4 regions of the Ancylobacter sp. TW_SC_1 genome follow, and region 3 is predicted to be linked to each of the others. Evidence: riboswitches for the same ligand, from Rfam matches in the RefSeq annotation. Region 3 holds a riboswitch; each other region holds the start of a gene.

Region 1 (4,118 bases), 480 kb from region 3:
ACCGGCTCGACCTCGTCCTTGCCGGCCTGGTCGCCGTCAACATCCTGTGGTCGGGCTGGTCGGTGCTGAAGGAGAGCGTCGGCGGACTGATGGACCAGGCGGTGCCGGCCGAGACGCTGGGCCGCATCCGCCATCTCATCGCGGCGGAGGCGACCGGCGCCATCGAGGCACACGATCTGCGCACGCGCCAGGCCGGGCGCATGATCTTCGTCGACTTCCACCTCGTGGTGCCCGGCGACATGCCGGTGAGCGAGGCGCACGCCATCTGCGACCGGATCGAGGACGCGCTGGAGGCCGCCGTCGCCGGCGTGCTGGTCAACATCCATGTCGAGCCGGAGGCCAAGGCCAAGCAGCACGGCATACCGGTGATCTGACGCCTCAGCGCCCCGTCCGCAGCGCCGCCAGTAGGTCCGGCGTGGGGTAGGAATCGGCCGGCAGGCCGAGGCGCATCTGCTCGACTTTGACCGCCTGCCGCGTCGCCGCGCCGGTGATGCCGTCGATGCGCCCGACATGGTGGCCGCGCGCATTGAGCAGGGTCTGCAGCTCCTTCACCTGCGCCATGGACAGCACCGGAATCCTGTCGCCCTGGCCGCGATTGAACGGGCCGGCGCCGGCGACGCGGGCGGCCAGATAGGCCGCCGAGGTCGCGTAGACGAGCGAGTTGTTCCACTCGGTGAAGACGTCGAAATTCGGATAGACGAGAAAGGCCGGGCCGTTGCGCCCCATCGGCAGCAGCAGCGAGGCGGGAAGCTGGTCGGCGGGAAGCTGACCACCGCCGGCCCGCACCACGCCCGCCTTCGCCCATTGGGCGCGCGGATGCTTGACGGCGAGGTCCGCCTGGTCCCAGGGGAGGTTGGGCGGCACGCGCACTTCCTCCAGCCAGGGCTGGCCGGCCTTCCAGCCGAGCGCGCGGATATAGTTGGCGGCCGAGGCGAGCGCGTCGGGCGCCGAGCGGATCAGGTCGACCCGGCCGTCGCCGTCGAAGTCGACGCCGTAATTGAGATAGTGGTCGGGCAGGAACTGGAACTGGCCGAGTTCACCCGCCCACGGGCCGCGCATGGTCTGCGCGGTCAGATCGCCGCGGTCGATGATCTTCAGCGCCGCCATCAGCTGGGTGCGGAACATCTCCGCCCGCCGGCAGTCCCAGGCGAGCGAGGCCACCGAGCGAATCGTCTGCTTGTCGCCCATGAAGGCGCCGAAATCGGTCTCCAGCCCCCAGAAGGCGACCAGCACCGCCCCCGGTACCCCGAAGGTCTGCTCGATCCGGCTGAACAGCGCCGGGTTCTTCTGGATCTGCTGGCGGCCCTGCTGGATGCGGTAATTGGCGACCATGCGGTCGGAAAACTGGAAGAAGCTCTGCCCGAACACCTTCTGCCCGCGGTCGGTGCCGACGATGTCGGGCGCGTAGGTCACGCCGTTCAGCGCCGCGGCCACGGTGCGCGGCGAGACGCCCTGCGCCACCGCCTGCTGCTTGAAGCCGGCCAGCCACTGGTCGAAGCCGGCACCGTTATTGCCGCAGCTCTGCTGGGCGGATGCCGCTACCGGAAAGGCGAACGGCGCGATGACCGCCGCCGCGATGGCAACCTTCCGGAGCGAAGTCTTCAAGCTGCGCATGGGCACTCCCCGATGGCTCGATGCGTCGTTTCCTCACGAATCAGCAATCTACAGGAAATGCGGCGGCGGCAGGGTGACGGGGCGCCGCGGAATTGACCGGCGGGCGACTTTGGTCGACTATCGACCCGTTCCAAGGGGAGCCCCGCTAGGGGGCTGAGAGAGCGCCGGCCACGCCGCAGGGCAAGGCAACGCGATGACCCTTCGAACCTGATCCGGGTCATGCCGGCGAAGGGATCGGAACCGAATGGCGTGTCGCGCGCGTGTCGCACATCGCCATCCTTCCCCAACGTCAAACACCCGGATCTCCCCGACCATCGGTTCTGGAGATCCATCATGACGACCAAAAACCTGAAAGACACCGGCACCATCGGCGTCGCCACCGGGCCCATTCCCGGCTCGCGGCGCATCTATGCCGACTGCCCGGCGCGCGGCTTTCGCGTGCCGTTCCGCGAAATCCTGCTGCACCCTTCCGCCAACGAGCCCAACCTCGCCGTCTACGATGCCTCCGGCCCCTATACCGACGAGAGCGCGGCCATCGACATCGCCGCCGGCCTCGCGCGCCCGCGTGACGCCTGGGTCCGCGCGCGCGCAGATGTTGAGGAGTACGACGGGCGCCGGGTGAAGCCGGAGGACAACGGCCATGTCGGCGACGACAGGCTGGTGACGCCCTTCCCGCTCCACCACCGCCCGCTGCGGGCCAAAGCCGGCGCTGTGACCCAGATGGCCTATGCGCGGGCCGGCATCGTCACCCCGGAGATGGAATATGTCGCCCTGCGCGAGAACGGCCTGCGCGAGCGCATCGGCGAGATCATCCGCGACGGCGAGGATTTCGGCGCGGCGATCCCGGATGTCGTGACGCCGGAATTCGTGCGCGACGAGGTGGCGCGCGGGCGTGCCGTCATCCCCGCCAACATCAATCATGGCGAGCTCGAGCCGATGGCGATCGGCCGCAACTTCCTCGTCAAGATCAACGCCAATATCGGCAATTCGGCCGTCACCTCGTCGGTGGCGGACGAAGTGGACAAGATGGTGTGGGCGATACGCTGGGGTGCCGACACGGTGATGGACCTCTCCACCGGGCGCAACATCCACAACATCCGCGAATGGATCGTGCGCAACGCGCCGGTGCCGATCGGAACGGTGCCGATCTACCAGGCGCTGGAGAAGGTCGGCGGCGTCGCCGAGGACCTCACCTGGGAGGTGTTCCGCGACACGCTGGTCGAGCAGGCCGAGCAGGGCGTGGACTATTTCACCATCCATGCCGGGGTGCGCCTGCCCTATGTGCCGCTGACCGCGAAGCGCGTGACTGGCATCGTCTCGCGCGGCGGCTCGATCATGGCCAAGTGGTGCCTCGCCCATCACCGCGAGAGCTTCCTCTACGAGCGTTTCGCCGAGATCTGCGAGATCATGCGGGCCTATGACGTCACCTTCTCGCTCGGCGACGGGCTGCGCCCCGGCTCCATCGCCGACGCCAACGACGCGGCGCAGTTCGCCGAACTGGAGACGCTGGGCGAACTGACCAGGATCGCGTGGGAAAACGACTGCCAGGTGATGATCGAAGGCCCCGGCCATGTGCCGATGCACAAGATCAAGGCCAACATGGACAAGCAGCTGGCTGTCTGCGGCGAGGCGCCCTTCTATACGCTCGGGCCGCTGACCACGGATATCGCACCCGGCTACGACCACATCACCTCCGGCATCGGCGCGGCGATGATCGGCTGGTTCGGCACCGCCATGCTCTGCTACGTCACGCCCAAGGAGCATCTCGGCCTGCCCAACCGCGACGACGTGAAGACCGGCGTCATCACCTACAAGATCGCCGCCCATGCCGCCGACCTCGCCAAGGGCCACCCGCTGGCGCGCGCCTGGGACGACGCACTCTCGCGGGCGCGTTTCGAGTTCCGCTGGCAGGACCAGTTCAGCCTCGCGCTCGATCCCGACACGGCGACCGCCTTCCACGACGAGACGCTGCCGAAGGAGGCGCACAAGCTGGCGCATTTCTGCTCCATGTGCGGGCCGAAATTCTGCTCGATGAAGATCAGCCAGGACATTCGCGACGCGGCGCGGCAGGCCGAGGCGACGCGCGGGATGGAGGAGATGGCCGGGCGCTTCCGTGACGGCGGCGGCCAAATCTATCGCGACGTCGCCGCCGCGGAGTAGGCTGCCGGGCGGCCGGGGAACCGCGAGGACGCCCCGGCCGCCCGCTCGTGCCCGCGCCGACACGACCTTCCAGGAGACTTTCCCATGACGCCCCCCTCGCCCGTCCGCCCGGTTCCCGCCGTGCTCGCCGTCGTCGAGCGCGACGGCGCGGTGCTGCTGGTGCGCCGCGCCAATCCGCCCGATCAGGGACTGTGGGGTTTCCCTGGCGGACGTATGGAAATGGGCGAGACGCATCTGGAGGCCGCCCTGCGCGAGCTCCACGAGGAGACCGGCATCGCCGCCGACAGCCCCCGCCTCATGACCGCGCTCGACTTCATCCAGCACGATGACGAGGGCGTGCTCGC
Region 2 (4,118 bases), 2.0 Mb from region 3:
CCGAGCACCGTGATCTATGAAGCGCTTGCGGACGTGTTCGAGCTCTCGCCGGTGGCGATCTGCATTTCCACGGCCGAGCACGTCTCCCGGTACATCATGGCCAATCCCGCCTACCTCGCCATGATCGGGCGCAGCTGGGACGAGATCGAGGGCCAGCCCATGTATCTCGACACCGTGCGCGCGCTCGACTCCCCGGAACGGCTGCGCCGCATCCACGCGCTGGAAACCGTCGGCCTGTACGAGCTCGAGGAGATCGACCTGCGCCACGTCTCCGGCCACATCATCCCCACGCTGGTCTCGACGCAGCGCCGCGTCATCAATGGCCAGACGTTCGACATCGAGATCATCATCGACAATTCCGAGCGCAAGGCGTTCGAGCGCCGCATCATCGAGGCCGCCTACACCGACGTGGTGACCGGCCTGCCCAACCGGGCGGCTTTCGACAACCGGCTGCGCAAGCTGCTGGAGCGGTTCGCGCCGCATGAGGGCGTCTGCCTCGCCTATATCGATCTCAATGGCTTCAAGTCGATAAATGACCGCCACGGCCACTCCATCGGCGACCAGGTGCTGCGGAGCTTCGCCGAGCGCCTGCGTGCCCATAGCGCCCCCGGCCATTTCGTCGCGCGCATCGGTGGCGACGAATTCGTACTGCTCCATTCCTTCGCCTGCGGCATCTCTCCGGAACATGGCGGACCCACCGGAGGGCCCACGGGGCAGGAGATGCAAATGCTCGCCGATGCGCTCTGTGCGCCGATGGACATCGAAGGACGAAACCTCGCCGTGGGCGCGGCCATCGGCGTTGCCGTCACCCGGCAGACGATCGGCGCCGATGCGCTGCTGCGCCGCGCCGACACCCTGATGTACGCTGCCAAGTCGACCGGCCGAACGGTCGCCGTAAACCTCGACCGGATCGACGACCCATGCCCCTCCGCCTCTCCAACGCCGACGCCCGACGTGTCTTCCTCGCCCGGCAGCAGCTCAGCCGCCCCCGCGGAACGCTGACCAAGACCGGACTTCTGCAACTGATCGACGACCTCGGCTTCGTGCAGGTCGACAGCATCGCCACCGTCGAGCGCGCGCATCATCACATCCTGTTCGCGCGCAACCCGACCTACAGGCGCGAGCACCTGACCGCGCTGCTGGAAAAGGACGGCGCGCTCTTCGAGCACTGGACGCACGACGCGGCGATCATCCCCAACACTTTCTTCGGCTACTGGAAGCACCGCTTCGCGCGCGCGCGCTAAACGCTGGCCGATCGCTGGCGCTCCTGGCACGAGAACGGCTTCGAGGGCTATGTCGACCATGTGCTGGAGCGGGTACGCGTCGAAGGCCGGCTGATGGCCCGCGATTTCGAGCAGGATGTGGACGCCGGAAAGCGCCCGCCCGGCGGCTGGTGGAACTGGCACCCGGAGAAGACCGCGCTCGAATATCACTGGCGCACCGGCGCGCTCGCCATTGCCGGGCGCGAGGGCTTCCAGAAGGTCTACGACCTCACCGAGCGCGTCATCCCCGCCCGGCATTTCGCGGGCGAGGTGAGCCCGGAGGCCTTCCTCGACTGGGCCTGCACCGCGGCGCTGGAGCGGCTCGGCTTCGCCACCCATGGCGAGATCGCCGCCTTCTGGGGACTGATCAGACCGGAGGAGGCGCGTGGCTGGGTGGCGGCGAACGCCCACAGGCTGGAGCCCGTGCTGGTCGAGGGCGCCGAGGGCGGCAAGCCGCGCGCCAGCCACGCCTTCAAAGGCAGCGCGGAGGATTTCGCCGCCCTGCCCGCCCCGCCGGCGCGGCTGCGTGTGCTCAGCCCCTTCGATCCGCTGCTGCGCGACCGCGCCCGGGCGGAGCGGCTGTTCGGATTCACCTATCGCATCGAGGTGTTCGTCCCGACCCCCAGGCGGGTCTATGGCTATTACGTCTTCCCGCTGCTGGAGGGCGACCGGCTGATCGGCCGCATCGACATGAAGGCGGACCGCAAGGCCGGCTCGCTCGACGTGCGCCGGCTCTGGCTGGAGCCGGGCGTGCGGGCCTCGACCGGCCGGCTCAATGCGCTCGACGCCGAACTCGCCCGGCTCGGCCGCTTCGCCGGGGTGGAGCGCACGGTCTATCTCGACGGCTGGCGCGGAGAATAGGCCCCACAGATTGCCCTGGCATACCGGCGATGCTAGCCTGCGCGCGTCCGAGGGGTGTCCCGCCGGCCGAAAGGCCGAAGGGGCTGAGATGGCACCTGCCAGACCCTTTGAACCTGATCCGGGTCATGCCGGCGAAGGGACGGAGCGACGGCGGGGCCTGATCCACGCGATGCGTGGCACCCGTGCCGGATTTCCCCCGAAAGCGCGCGCGCCGGATCTCCAACTGGGAGGAGATCCATGTTCACCAAGTTCGCCGCGACGGCATTCGCCCTCGCGCTCGGCCTCACCCCGGCGGCGGCCGCCGACAAGCTCACCGTCCTGCTCGACTGGTACGTCAATCCGGACCACGCGCCGCTGATCATCGCGCAGGAGAAGGGCTTCTTCAAAGCCCACGACCTCGATGTCGAGCTGGTGCCGCCGGCCGATCCGTCCGCCCCGCCCCGCCTCGTCGCCGCCGGTCAGGCGGATGTGGCGGTCAGCTACCAGCCGAGCCTTTATCTCTCGGTGAAGGAAGGGCTGCCGCTGGTGCGCTTCGGCACGCTGGTCTCCACCCCGCTCACCGCGCTGGTGGCGCTGAAGGACGGCCCGGTCAAGTCGATCGCCGACCTCAAGGGCAAGACGGTCGGCTATTCCGTGGCGGGCTTCGAGGACGCACTGCTCGGCACCATGCTGGCGAGCGCCGGGCTCACGCCGTCCGACGTGACGATGATCAACGTCAATTTCGCCCTCTCGCCCGCGCTGGTCGCCGGCAAGGTCGACGCGGTGATCGGCGCCTACCGCAATTTCGAGCTCACCCAGATCAGGCTTGAGGGCAAGGAGGGCATCGCCTTCTACCCCGAAGAGCACGGCGTGCCGGTGTTCGACGAGCTGATCTACGTGACCCACAAGGACAAGCTGGCCGACCCGCGGCTCAAGCGCTTCCTCGCTGCGGTCGAGGACGCCACCATCTACGTCCTCAACCATCCCGACGAGGCATGGCAGGCCTTCGTGACGGCCAATCCGAAGCTCGACGACGAGCTGAACCGCACCGCGTGGACCGACACGCTGCGCCGCTTCGCCCACGCGCCGGCCGCCCTCGACACGGAACGCTACGCCCGCTTCGGGGAGTTCATGAAGAGCCACAAGCTCATCGACAAGGTCGAGCCGGTCTCGACCTACGCCCCGCCCCTGCCCTGAGCATTCGCCCCGGAGCGCCCCGTCAACGGCCCCCTCGGCCACGTGTGCTCCGGGGGCGACAATATGCTCTGCCGCGCTTCCGGGCCCCGGCCGACGATGCTACCGATTGCAAACGGTTGCTGATTTGTCGGGAGAAGGTCGAGGCATGGGGAACGGGGCATATCACATCGTGGCGATCCTGGTTGGCGCGGTCGTCGGCCTGCTCGGCTCCGGCTTCCATGTCGGCGTCGAGAAGCTGACAGCCGCCTGGCCGGCCTTCCTGCAGACCACGCTCCAGTTCGAAGGCCTCGTGCTTTACGCCGCCGCCGCCCTCGTCGCCGCCGGCATGGCCGTCGTCTCGCTCTGGCTGGTGCGCACCTACGCGCCGGAAGCCAGCGGATCGGGCGTGCCCGAGATCGAGGGGGCGATGGAGGGACTGCGCGAGGTGCGCTGGCATCGCGTTCTGCCGGTGAAATTCATTGCGGGCCTGCTGTCGCTTTCCTCCGGCATGGTGCTCGGCCGCGAGGGGCCGACCATCCATATCGGCGCCTCCGTCGCCAAGGCCGCCTCCGACCTGATGAAATGGTCCGGCGAGGACATGCGCGGCCTGCTGGCGGCCGGCGGCGCGGCGGGGCTTGCCGCCGCCTTCAACGCGCCGCTCGCGGCGGTGCTGTTCGTCATCGAGGAAACCCGGCGGCAGTTCCCCTATTCCTCGCGCACCTATATCGCCGTGGTGCTGGCCTCCATCGCCAGCGCCATCGTCACCGAGTACCTGACCGGCAACACGCCCTATATGCTGCTGGAGGCCTCGGCGATCCCCTATGGCTGGCTGCCGGCCTT
Region 3 (4,118 bases):
CGACCGTGGCGATCTGGCTGGCCTTCCACCGCCATTCGTCGACGCAGCGCGCCATCGCCGCGCTGGCGCTCGGCTTCGGCATCGCCGGCATGCATTATGTCGCGATGATGGGCGTGACCGTCACCGGCCATGAGGGCGGACATGCCTCCGTCCCGGAGACCGGCGACAATGTCGGCCTCGTCGCCGTGGTGACGGCCGCGACCTTCGCCATTTTCGCCGCCATGCTGCTCGCCGCCTCCTATGACCGGCGCTTCGCCCTGCTCGCCGAGCGCGAGGCGCAGATGTGGCGCGAAAGCGAGGAGCGCTACCGCACCCTTTATCGCCGGACGCCGCTGCCGCTGCATTCGCTCGGTCCCGACGGTCGCGTCGCGCAGGTCAGCGACCGCTGGCTCGATATGCTCGGCTACCGGCGCGAGGAGGTGATCGGGCGGCCGCTGACCGACTTCATGACCGCGGAATCCACCTACCGTCGCGACAAGGAGCACTGGCCGCGCCTGGTCGGCACCGGCGAGTTGCGCGAGGCCGAGTACAAGCTCGTCGCCAAGGACGGGCGGGTGCTCGACTGCGTCCTGTCGGCGGTCGCCGAGAAGGACGCCCAGGGCAACCTGACCAAGACGCTGTGCGGCCTGATCGACGTCACCGAGCGCCGCGTCGCCGAGGAGGCGCTGCGGCAGGCGCAGAAGCTCGAGGCCGTCGGCCAGCTCACCGGCGGCATCGCGCATGACTTCAACAACCTGCTCGCCGTGGTGCTTGGCAATCTGGAACTCGCCGCCAAGCGGGCGCCGAACGATGCGCGCCTGCTCGCGCTGCTCGACCACGCGACGCAGGCCGCGCAGCGTGGCGCGTCGCTCACCCAGCGCATGCTGGCCTTCGCTCGCCGTCAGGACCTCAACCCGGAACCGGTCAACATTCCCGACCTCGTGCTCGGCATGGCCGAGCTGATGCGCCGGTCGATCGGGCCGAGCGTGCGCATCGAGACGCGCTTTCCGCTGGGCCTGCCGCGCGCGCGCGTTGACGCCAACCAGCTCGAACTCGCCTTGCTCAATCTTGCGGTGAATGCGCGCGACGCCATGCCGGACGGCGGCACGATCACCATTTCGGCGCGTGAGGAAGTGGTCGCCGCTCCGGCGGGCGACCCGGACTATGAGGGTCCGCCGGAGCCTGGAGTGCTGTCCGGGGGGCGCTATTTCTGCCTGTCGATCAGCGATACCGGCGTCGGCATGGACGCGGACACGCTGGCGCGCGCCACCGAGCCCTTCTTCACCACCAAGGGGGTGGGCAAGGGAACCGGGCTCGGCCTCGCCATGGTGCACGGCCTTGCCGCGCAGTCGGACGGCAAGCTGATTTTGGAAAGCCGGCCGGGGCGGGGAACGACGGCGACGATCTATCTGCCGATCGCCGAGGCCGCCCGAAGCCGGCCGGAGCCGGAAGCGGAGGATGAGGACGTGGTGCCCGCCGGCGAGACCGGCGCGCAGCGTATCCTGGTGGTCGACGACGACGCCCTCGTGCTCGCCGCCACCGGGGCGATGCTGGAGGATCTCGGCTGTGCCGTCACCGAGGCGGCGTCCGGGGAGGAGGCGCTGCGCATCCTCGAATCCGGCGTCAGCTTCGACGTGGTGCTCACCGACCAGGCGATGCCCGGCATGACCGGCGTCCAGCTCGCCGCCGCCATCTCCAGGCGCTGGCCGAGCCTGCCGATCATTCTCGGCACCGGCTATGCCGAGCTGCCGGCCGATGCCAAGGCCGGGATGATGCGGCTGGGCAAGCCTTTCAGCCGCGAGACGCTGCGGCGCGCCGTGGTCGCGGCGACGCGCGGTCCGGCCGACAATGTCGTCCCGCTCTCGCGCCGGGGCTGAGCGCGGCGCCGGGAATATTGTGGTTGCGGCGGTGACATTCGCCGGCTGAGAGATTATATCGAAGACGTCCGGGGGAGCCTCGTCAGGAGGCTGAGAGGCCATCGGCGCGCTGAGAATGCGCGGCATGGCGACCCTTCGAACCTGATCCAGTTGAAACTGGCGGAGGGAGGAGTGAATGCTGTCCCCGCAAGCTGAATCCACCGAGACCACGGCCGTCCGCGCCGCCGCGAACGCCATGCGCGTGAAGATCGTCGGCGCCGGCGTTGCCGGGCTGACCTGCGCGCATGCCTTCGCCCGGCGCGGCGCCAACGTCACCATCGTCGAGCGCAAGGCCGGATCGGGGCAGGGCTGTTCCTGGTATGCGGGCGGCATGCTCGCTCCCTGGTGCGAGCGCGAGAGCGCCGAGCCGATCGTCGCCGAGCTCGGCTTTGAATCGTTGGCGTATTGGCGCGAGGCCGTGCCGGACGTGCCGAACGAGGGCAGCCTCGTGCTGGCACCGGCGCGCGACCTGCCGGATTTGCGCCGCTTCTCGCGGCGAACCGAGGGCTATGAGTGGGTCGACGGCGCGCGCATCGCGGCGCTGGAGCCGGACCTCGAGGGCCGGTTCGACCAGGGTCTGTTCTTCCCGACCGAGGCGCATCTCGAGCCGCGCAAGGCGCTGGCGGCGCTGACCGCCAGGCTGGTCGACGAGCACAATGTGACCATCCGCTACGAAGCGGACGGCTTCGAGACTGTCGATGACGGAGCCGATTTCGTCGTCGACTGCCGGGGCCTCGCGGCGCGCGACGTGCTCGCCGATCTGCGCGGCGTGAAGGGCGAGATGCTGGTGCTCTATTCCACCGAGATCGCGCTCAAGCGCCCGGTGCGCATGCTGCATCCGCGCATCCCCGTCTACATCGTGCCGCGCGGCGACGGGCATTTCATGATCGGCGCCACCTCGATCGAGAATGACGAGCGCGGTCGGGTGACGGGGCGCTCCATGCTGGAGCTGCTCGGGGCCGTCTATGCGCTGCATCCCGCCTTCGGCGAGGCCGAGATCGTCGAGATCGGCGCCGATGTGCGCCCGGCCTACCCGGACAACCTGCCGCGCCTGCGCCGGCGCGGCAACACGCTCTATGTCAACGGTCTCTATCGCCACGGCTTCCTCGCCGCGCCGGCGCTTGCGCGCCGCGCGGCGGAAGTCGCGTTCGACGGGGCCTATTTCCCGGAGGTCATGGATGAAGATCATCGTGAATGGTGAGCCGGCCGACACGGCCGCCGGCACGCTCGCGCGCCTGCTGACCGAACTGGGGCTCGACGACGCCATCGTGGCGACGGCGGTCAATGGCGACATGGTGCGGGCGGTGAAGCGGGCGGCGACGCCGATCGCCGATGGCGACCGGGTCGAGATCCTCGCCCCGATGCAGGGGGGCTGACAGGGAGACTGTCATGGACGCGATGACCAACAAATCCGGCGTGCCGGCCGGGGCACAGGCCGATGTGGCGACGTTCTACGGCACCGCGGTCGGCTCGCGCCTGCTGCTCGGCACGGCGCAATATCCCTCGCCGGCCATCCTCACCGAAGCGATCCGCGCCTCGGGCACGGAGATCGTGACCGTCTCGCTGCGCCGCGAATCCGGCGTGGCGAAGTCCGGCCAGAGCTTCTGGCAGCTCATCCGCGACCTCGGCGTGAAGGTGCTGCCCAACACCGCCGGCTGCAAGACCGTGAAGGAAGCCGTCACCACGGCCGAGATGGCCCGCGAGCTGTTCGGCACGCCCTGGGTGAAGCTGGAAGTGATCGGCGAGGACGACACGCTGCAGCCCGACGTGTTCGGTCTCGTCGAGGCCGCCCGCATCCTCACGCGCGACGGCTTCCAGGTGTTTCCCTACACCACCGAGGACCTCGTGGTGGCGGAGAAGCTCATCTCCGCCGGCTGCGAGGTGCTGATGCCGTGGGGGGCGCCGATCGGTTCCGGGCGCGGGCTCAACAACCCTTACGGCCTGCGCTCGCTGCGCGCGCATTTCCCCGGCGTGCCGCTGGTGGTCGATGCCGGCGTCGGCCTGCCCTCGCACGCGGCGGCGGCGATGGAGCTGGGCTATGACGCCGTGCTGCTGAACACGGCGGTCGCCAAGGCGGGCGATCCGGTGCGCATGGCCCGCGCCTTCGCCCGCGCCATCGAGGCGGGGCGCGAGGCGGTGATCGCCGATCCGATGGAAGTGCGCGACATGGCGGCGCCCTCGACCCCGGTCATGGGCCGCGCCGTGTTGGGCCAGTGAAGACGT
Region 4 (4,118 bases), 510 kb from region 3:
CATCACGGTCTACGCGCCGATGACGGCGACGGTCAGCGACGAGACCATCCGCAGCGCCTCGGTCTGGCACCAGCGGCTCTACCCGGTCCTGCTGTGGCTGATCGGCCTGCATGTGGCGGCGAACCTCGTCTATTCGCTGTTCGGCAGGGACAACCTGATCCGCGCCATGATCAGCGGCCGCAAGCCGGCCGGGGACTACGCCGACCGCGCGCCGGCCACGCCCGGTGCCGTCGGAGCGGCATTGGCCTGCCTCGCGGCCGCGGTCGCCGTGGTGTTCGGCGGCATCGCGCTGGCGGGCGGTGATCCCTTCCCCTGAAATGACGGGTCCGTCCCGCTTGCGGGCGGGGCGGACTCGTGCTCCATGGCGCCATCATGCACGCGCTCAAGGGCATCGCGCTTCAGATCAGCGCGACGTTCCTTTTCACCATCATGTCGGCCCTCGTCCGTATCGTCTCGGAACATGTTCCGACTGGCGAAGTGGTGTTCTCGCGCTCCTTCTTCGCCCTGTTTCCGCTCATGGCGCTGCTCGCCTGGCGCGGCGAGATCAGCGCGGCGGTGCGCACCGCCCATCCGTTCGGCCATATCGCGCGCGGCACCATCGGCGTCTGCGCCATGAGCCTGGGCTTTGCCGCGCTGGCGCGGATCCCGCTGGCGGATGCGACCGCCATCGGCTTCGCCACACCGCTGCTCACCGTCGTCCTCGCGGCGATCGTGCTGCGCGAGCGGGTGCAGGCCTATCGCTGGGCGGCGGTGACGGTGGGGCTCGGCGGCGTGGTGGTGATGCTCTGGCCGCATATGTCGGGCTCGTTCGATACCCCGGAACACATGTTCGGCGCGCTCTTCGCGCTGCTCGGCGCGAGTTGCACGGCCGGGGCGATGGTCCAGGTGCGGCGGCTGACGCAGACCGAATCGACCGCGGCCATCGTGTTCTATTTCCAGGCGCTGGCGGCCATTGCCGGGCTCGCCACCGCCGGCTGGGGCTGGGTGCTGCCGAGCGCGCGGGAGGCCGTGCTGCTGCTGGCGATCGGCTTCCTCGGCGGGGTCGGCCAGATCCTGCTGACCGAGAGCTACCGCTACGCCCCGGCCTCGGTGGTGGCGCCGTTCGCCTATTCGGCGATGCTGTGGTCGCTGCTGCTCGGCTTCATCCTGTTCGCCGAGATTCCGCCGGTGCTCGTCGTGCTCGGCGCGGCCATCGTGATCGGGGCCGGGCTCTTCGTCATCTGGCGCGAGCGCCGGCTCGGCATCGACCGCAGCCGGGCCGAGGAGGCGGCGACGCCGCCCGCCGGGCCGACGGCCTGAGGCGCGACGTCAGAACGCCTTGAAGGTGATGATGGTGCGGGTGTCTTGGATGCCCGGGAACTGCTGCACCTTCTCGTTCACGAAATGGCCGATGTCGGCGCCCTCGGGCACGTAGAACTTGACCAACAGGTCGAACTCGCCGGCGGTCGAGTAGATTTCCGAGGCGATCTCCGCGTCGGCGATGGCGTTCGCCACCTCGTAGGAGCGGCCGAGGTGACATTTGATCTGCATGAAGAAAGGGACCATCGCGGCGTTCCGGCTTCGGGGCGGGAGGCCGATAAGGAACAGAACGCCGGTTCGCGCGCAACCCCCTCGGCCGCCCGGGACGAGCCCGGCTTGCGCGGGCGCGCGGCTTCGCCTATCGCTCGCGGGACGATCTCGTTGGGGTGCCCGTGGCGTTGAGGCGCGGATGGGCTGAGAGGCGTTCAGCCAACCCACGAACCTGATCCGGGTCATGCCGGCGGAGGAAACGGATCGCGCACGTCCGGGGCGGCCATGTGCCCCCCGACGGGGACGCTTCCGGCCTCGATGCGGCGAGAGAGGCGTAGCATGGGCGGTTCCACACCGATCGCGGTGACGATGGCGGGTTCGGATTCCGGCGGCGGCGCCGGCATCCAGGCCGATCTCAAGACCTTCTCGGCGCTCTGCGTGTATGGCGCCAGCGTCATCACCGCGCTCACGGCGCAGAACACGCTCGGCGTGACCGGCATCCACGACGTTCCGCCGGCCTTCATCGCCGCGCAGATCGACGCGGTCTTCTCCGATCTCGACGTGGACGCGGTGAAGATCGGCATGCTGTCGCGTCCCGAAGCGATCACCGAGGTGGCGTCCGGCCTCGTGCGCCATGGCGTGTCGACCGTGGTGCTCGACCCGGTGATGATCGCCGCCTCGGGCGACCGGCTGCTGGTGCCCGAGGCCATCGAGACGCTGCGCCGCGAGCTGTTGCCGCGGGCGCTCCTGATCACGCCGAACCTGCCCGAGGCGGCGGCACTGCTCGACGAAGAGCCGGCCGAGGATCTCGCGACGGTGCGGGCTCAGGCCGAGCGGCTGCTGGCGTTCGGGCCGCGCGCGGTGCTCGTCAAGGGCGGCCATGGCGAGGGGCCGGACAGCGTCGACGTGCTGCTCGACGCCGATGGCTTTCTCGAACTCAGCGCGCCGCGCATTGTCACTCGCAACACGCACGGCACGGGCTGCACGCTCTCCTCCGCCATCGCCGCCGGCCTTGCCAAGGGCCTGCCTCTGCGCGCGGCGGTCGAGGCGGCGAAGGACTATCTCACCCGCGCCCTCGCGCGCTCCGAGGAACTGACCATCGGGCGGGGCCACGGCCCGGTGCATCACTTCCACGCCTGGTGGTGAGGTTTTCGCGGTTCGCGGCGGCGCTGGCCACTGAGGCCTCGTAAGCCGGCCCCGCGCCTGCTATCGAGGCGGCGAATCCCGCGAGTAGCCGCGTGCCCGTCATCGCCCCACGCCATGCCATTGCCGCCGTCTATGCCGGGCTGTTCTTCGGCATCGGCGTCTTCATGCCGTTCTTCCCGATCTGGCTGGAAGCGCGCGGCTTCGACGCGGCGATGATCGCGCTCGCGCTCGCCGTGCCGCAATCGGTGCGCCTCGTCACCATGCCGGTGGGCGGACTGCTCGCCGACCGCAGCGGCCGGCCGCGCGCGACGCTGATCGGCTATTCCTGCGCCACGGCGCTGTGCTTCGTCGGCATCGTCCTCGCCCCCAACGCGACACTGATCCTCGTCGGGCTCGGGCTTGCCGCCGCCTTCTGGCAGCCCAGCCTGCCGGTGCTCGATGCCTATGCAGTGGCGCGCCGCCGCGAGGGGCTGATCGACTACGGACGCGTGCGGCTGTGGGGCTCGATGGCCTTCATCGGCGGCAATCTGGTGGCCGGCGGACTGCTCGGCGGGCTCGTCCTCGGCGCCGTGCCGCACGACACGGTGATCTGGCTCATCGTCGCGGCGAGCCTCGCGGCGGCGCTGGCGGCGGCGACCCTCGAGGAGGTGAAGCAGCCGCCGCGCGCCGCGACGGCGGAAGCGCGCCATGCGCTGGCCGGACTGGCGCCGGTGCTGTTCGTCGGTCTGGCGGCGGCGGCGCTGGTGCAGGGGTCGCACGCGGTGCTCTATGCCTTCGCCTCCATCCAGTGGCACGGCAAGGGGCTGTCCGACACGGTGATCGGCCTGCTGTGGTCGCTCGGCGTGCTGGCCGAGGTGGTGCTGTTCCATTTCGGCACGCCGGTGACGCGCCGGCTCGGGCCGGAGCGCCTGCTCCTGCTCGGCGGCCTCGCCGGCGTTCTTCGTTTCGGCGGGATGGCGTTCGACCCGCCGCTGCTGCTTCTGCTGCTGCTCCAGCCGCTGCACGCACTGACCTTCGGCTGCACCTATCTCGGCACGGTCGAACTCGTCGCCCGCCACGCGCCGCCGGGGCGCGGCGCCAGCGTGCAGGCCATGGCAGCCTGGGCGACGGCGGTCGCCATGGCCGGGGCCACACTCGCCTCGGGCCCGTTGTGGCAGAGTTTCGGCGCGGCGGCGTTCTTTGCCTCGGCGGGGCTTGCCGCCCTCGGCACGCTGCTGGCCATCGTCGCCTGGGCCGGCGCCGGTCAGCCCCAGAGCGCGGGATCGGGCGGGTAGACGACGCTGCCCTCATAGCGCAGGGCCGGGGTGCGGTCGGCGGCCAGCAGCAGCGGGCCGTCGAGGTCGACGAACCGCGCCAGCGGCGTGAGCAGCAGCGCGGGGGCCATGGCGAGCGAGGTCGCGACCATGCAGCCGACCATGATGTCGAGGCCGGCCGCCTGCGCGGCGCGGGCCAGCGCGATCGCC

The links. A riboswitch is a leader RNA that binds a small molecule or an ion and turns the genes downstream of it on or off. The one in region 3 is predicted to bind thiamine pyrophosphate.
Region 1: another riboswitch for thiamine pyrophosphate. It lies ahead of thiC (phosphomethylpyrimidine synthase ThiC); the one in region 3 lies ahead of AC1PZ7_RS09525 (FAD-dependent oxidoreductase).
Region 2: another riboswitch for thiamine pyrophosphate. It lies ahead of AC1PZ7_RS19365 (ABC transporter substrate-binding protein); the one in region 3 lies ahead of AC1PZ7_RS09525 (FAD-dependent oxidoreductase).
Region 4: another riboswitch for thiamine pyrophosphate. It lies ahead of thiD (bifunctional hydroxymethylpyrimidine kinase/phosphomethylpyrimidine kinase); the one in region 3 lies ahead of AC1PZ7_RS09525 (FAD-dependent oxidoreductase).

What each region holds. Positions count from the first base shown of each region.
Region 1 covers NZ_CM166365.1:1,587,126-1,591,243, reverse strand. The annotation lists gene AC1PZ7_RS07280 (cation diffusion facilitator family transporter) at 1-374, shown strand, start outside; gene AC1PZ7_RS07275 (lytic murein transglycosylase) at 379-1,614, opposite strand; TPP riboswitch at 1,738-1,865, shown strand; gene thiC (phosphomethylpyrimidine synthase ThiC) at 1,948-3,774, shown strand; gene AC1PZ7_RS07265 (NUDIX hydrolase) at 3,859-4,118, shown strand, end outside.
Region 2 covers NZ_CM166365.1:4,095,143-4,099,260, forward strand. The annotation lists gene AC1PZ7_RS19355 (diguanylate cyclase domain-containing protein) at 1-1,002, shown strand, start outside; partial or broken gene AC1PZ7_RS19360 (winged helix-turn-helix domain-containing protein) at 921-2,123, shown strand; TPP riboswitch at 2,170-2,267, shown strand; gene AC1PZ7_RS19365 (ABC transporter substrate-binding protein) at 2,361-3,299, shown strand; gene clcA (H(+)/Cl(-) exchange transporter ClcA) at 3,445-4,118, shown strand, end outside.
Region 3 covers NZ_CM166365.1:2,070,740-2,074,857, forward strand. The annotation lists gene AC1PZ7_RS09520 (MHYT domain-containing protein) at 1-1,856, shown strand, start outside; TPP riboswitch at 1,917-2,041, shown strand; gene AC1PZ7_RS09525 (FAD-dependent oxidoreductase) at 2,092-3,096, shown strand; gene thiS (sulfur carrier protein ThiS) at 3,074-3,271, shown strand; gene AC1PZ7_RS09535 (thiazole synthase) at 3,336-4,112, shown strand.
Region 4 covers NZ_CM166365.1:2,581,689-2,585,806, forward strand. The annotation lists gene AC1PZ7_RS11915 (cytochrome b/b6 domain-containing protein) at 1-316, shown strand, start outside; gene AC1PZ7_RS11920 (DMT family transporter) at 355-1,299, shown strand; gene AC1PZ7_RS11925 (Lrp/AsnC ligand binding domain-containing protein) at 1,309-1,545, opposite strand; TPP riboswitch at 1,672-1,785, shown strand; gene thiD (bifunctional hydroxymethylpyrimidine kinase/phosphomethylpyrimidine kinase) at 1,849-2,655, shown strand; gene AC1PZ7_RS11935 (MFS transporter) at 2,748-3,929, shown strand; gene dgcA (N-acetyl-D-Glu racemase DgcA) at 3,899-4,118, opposite strand, start outside.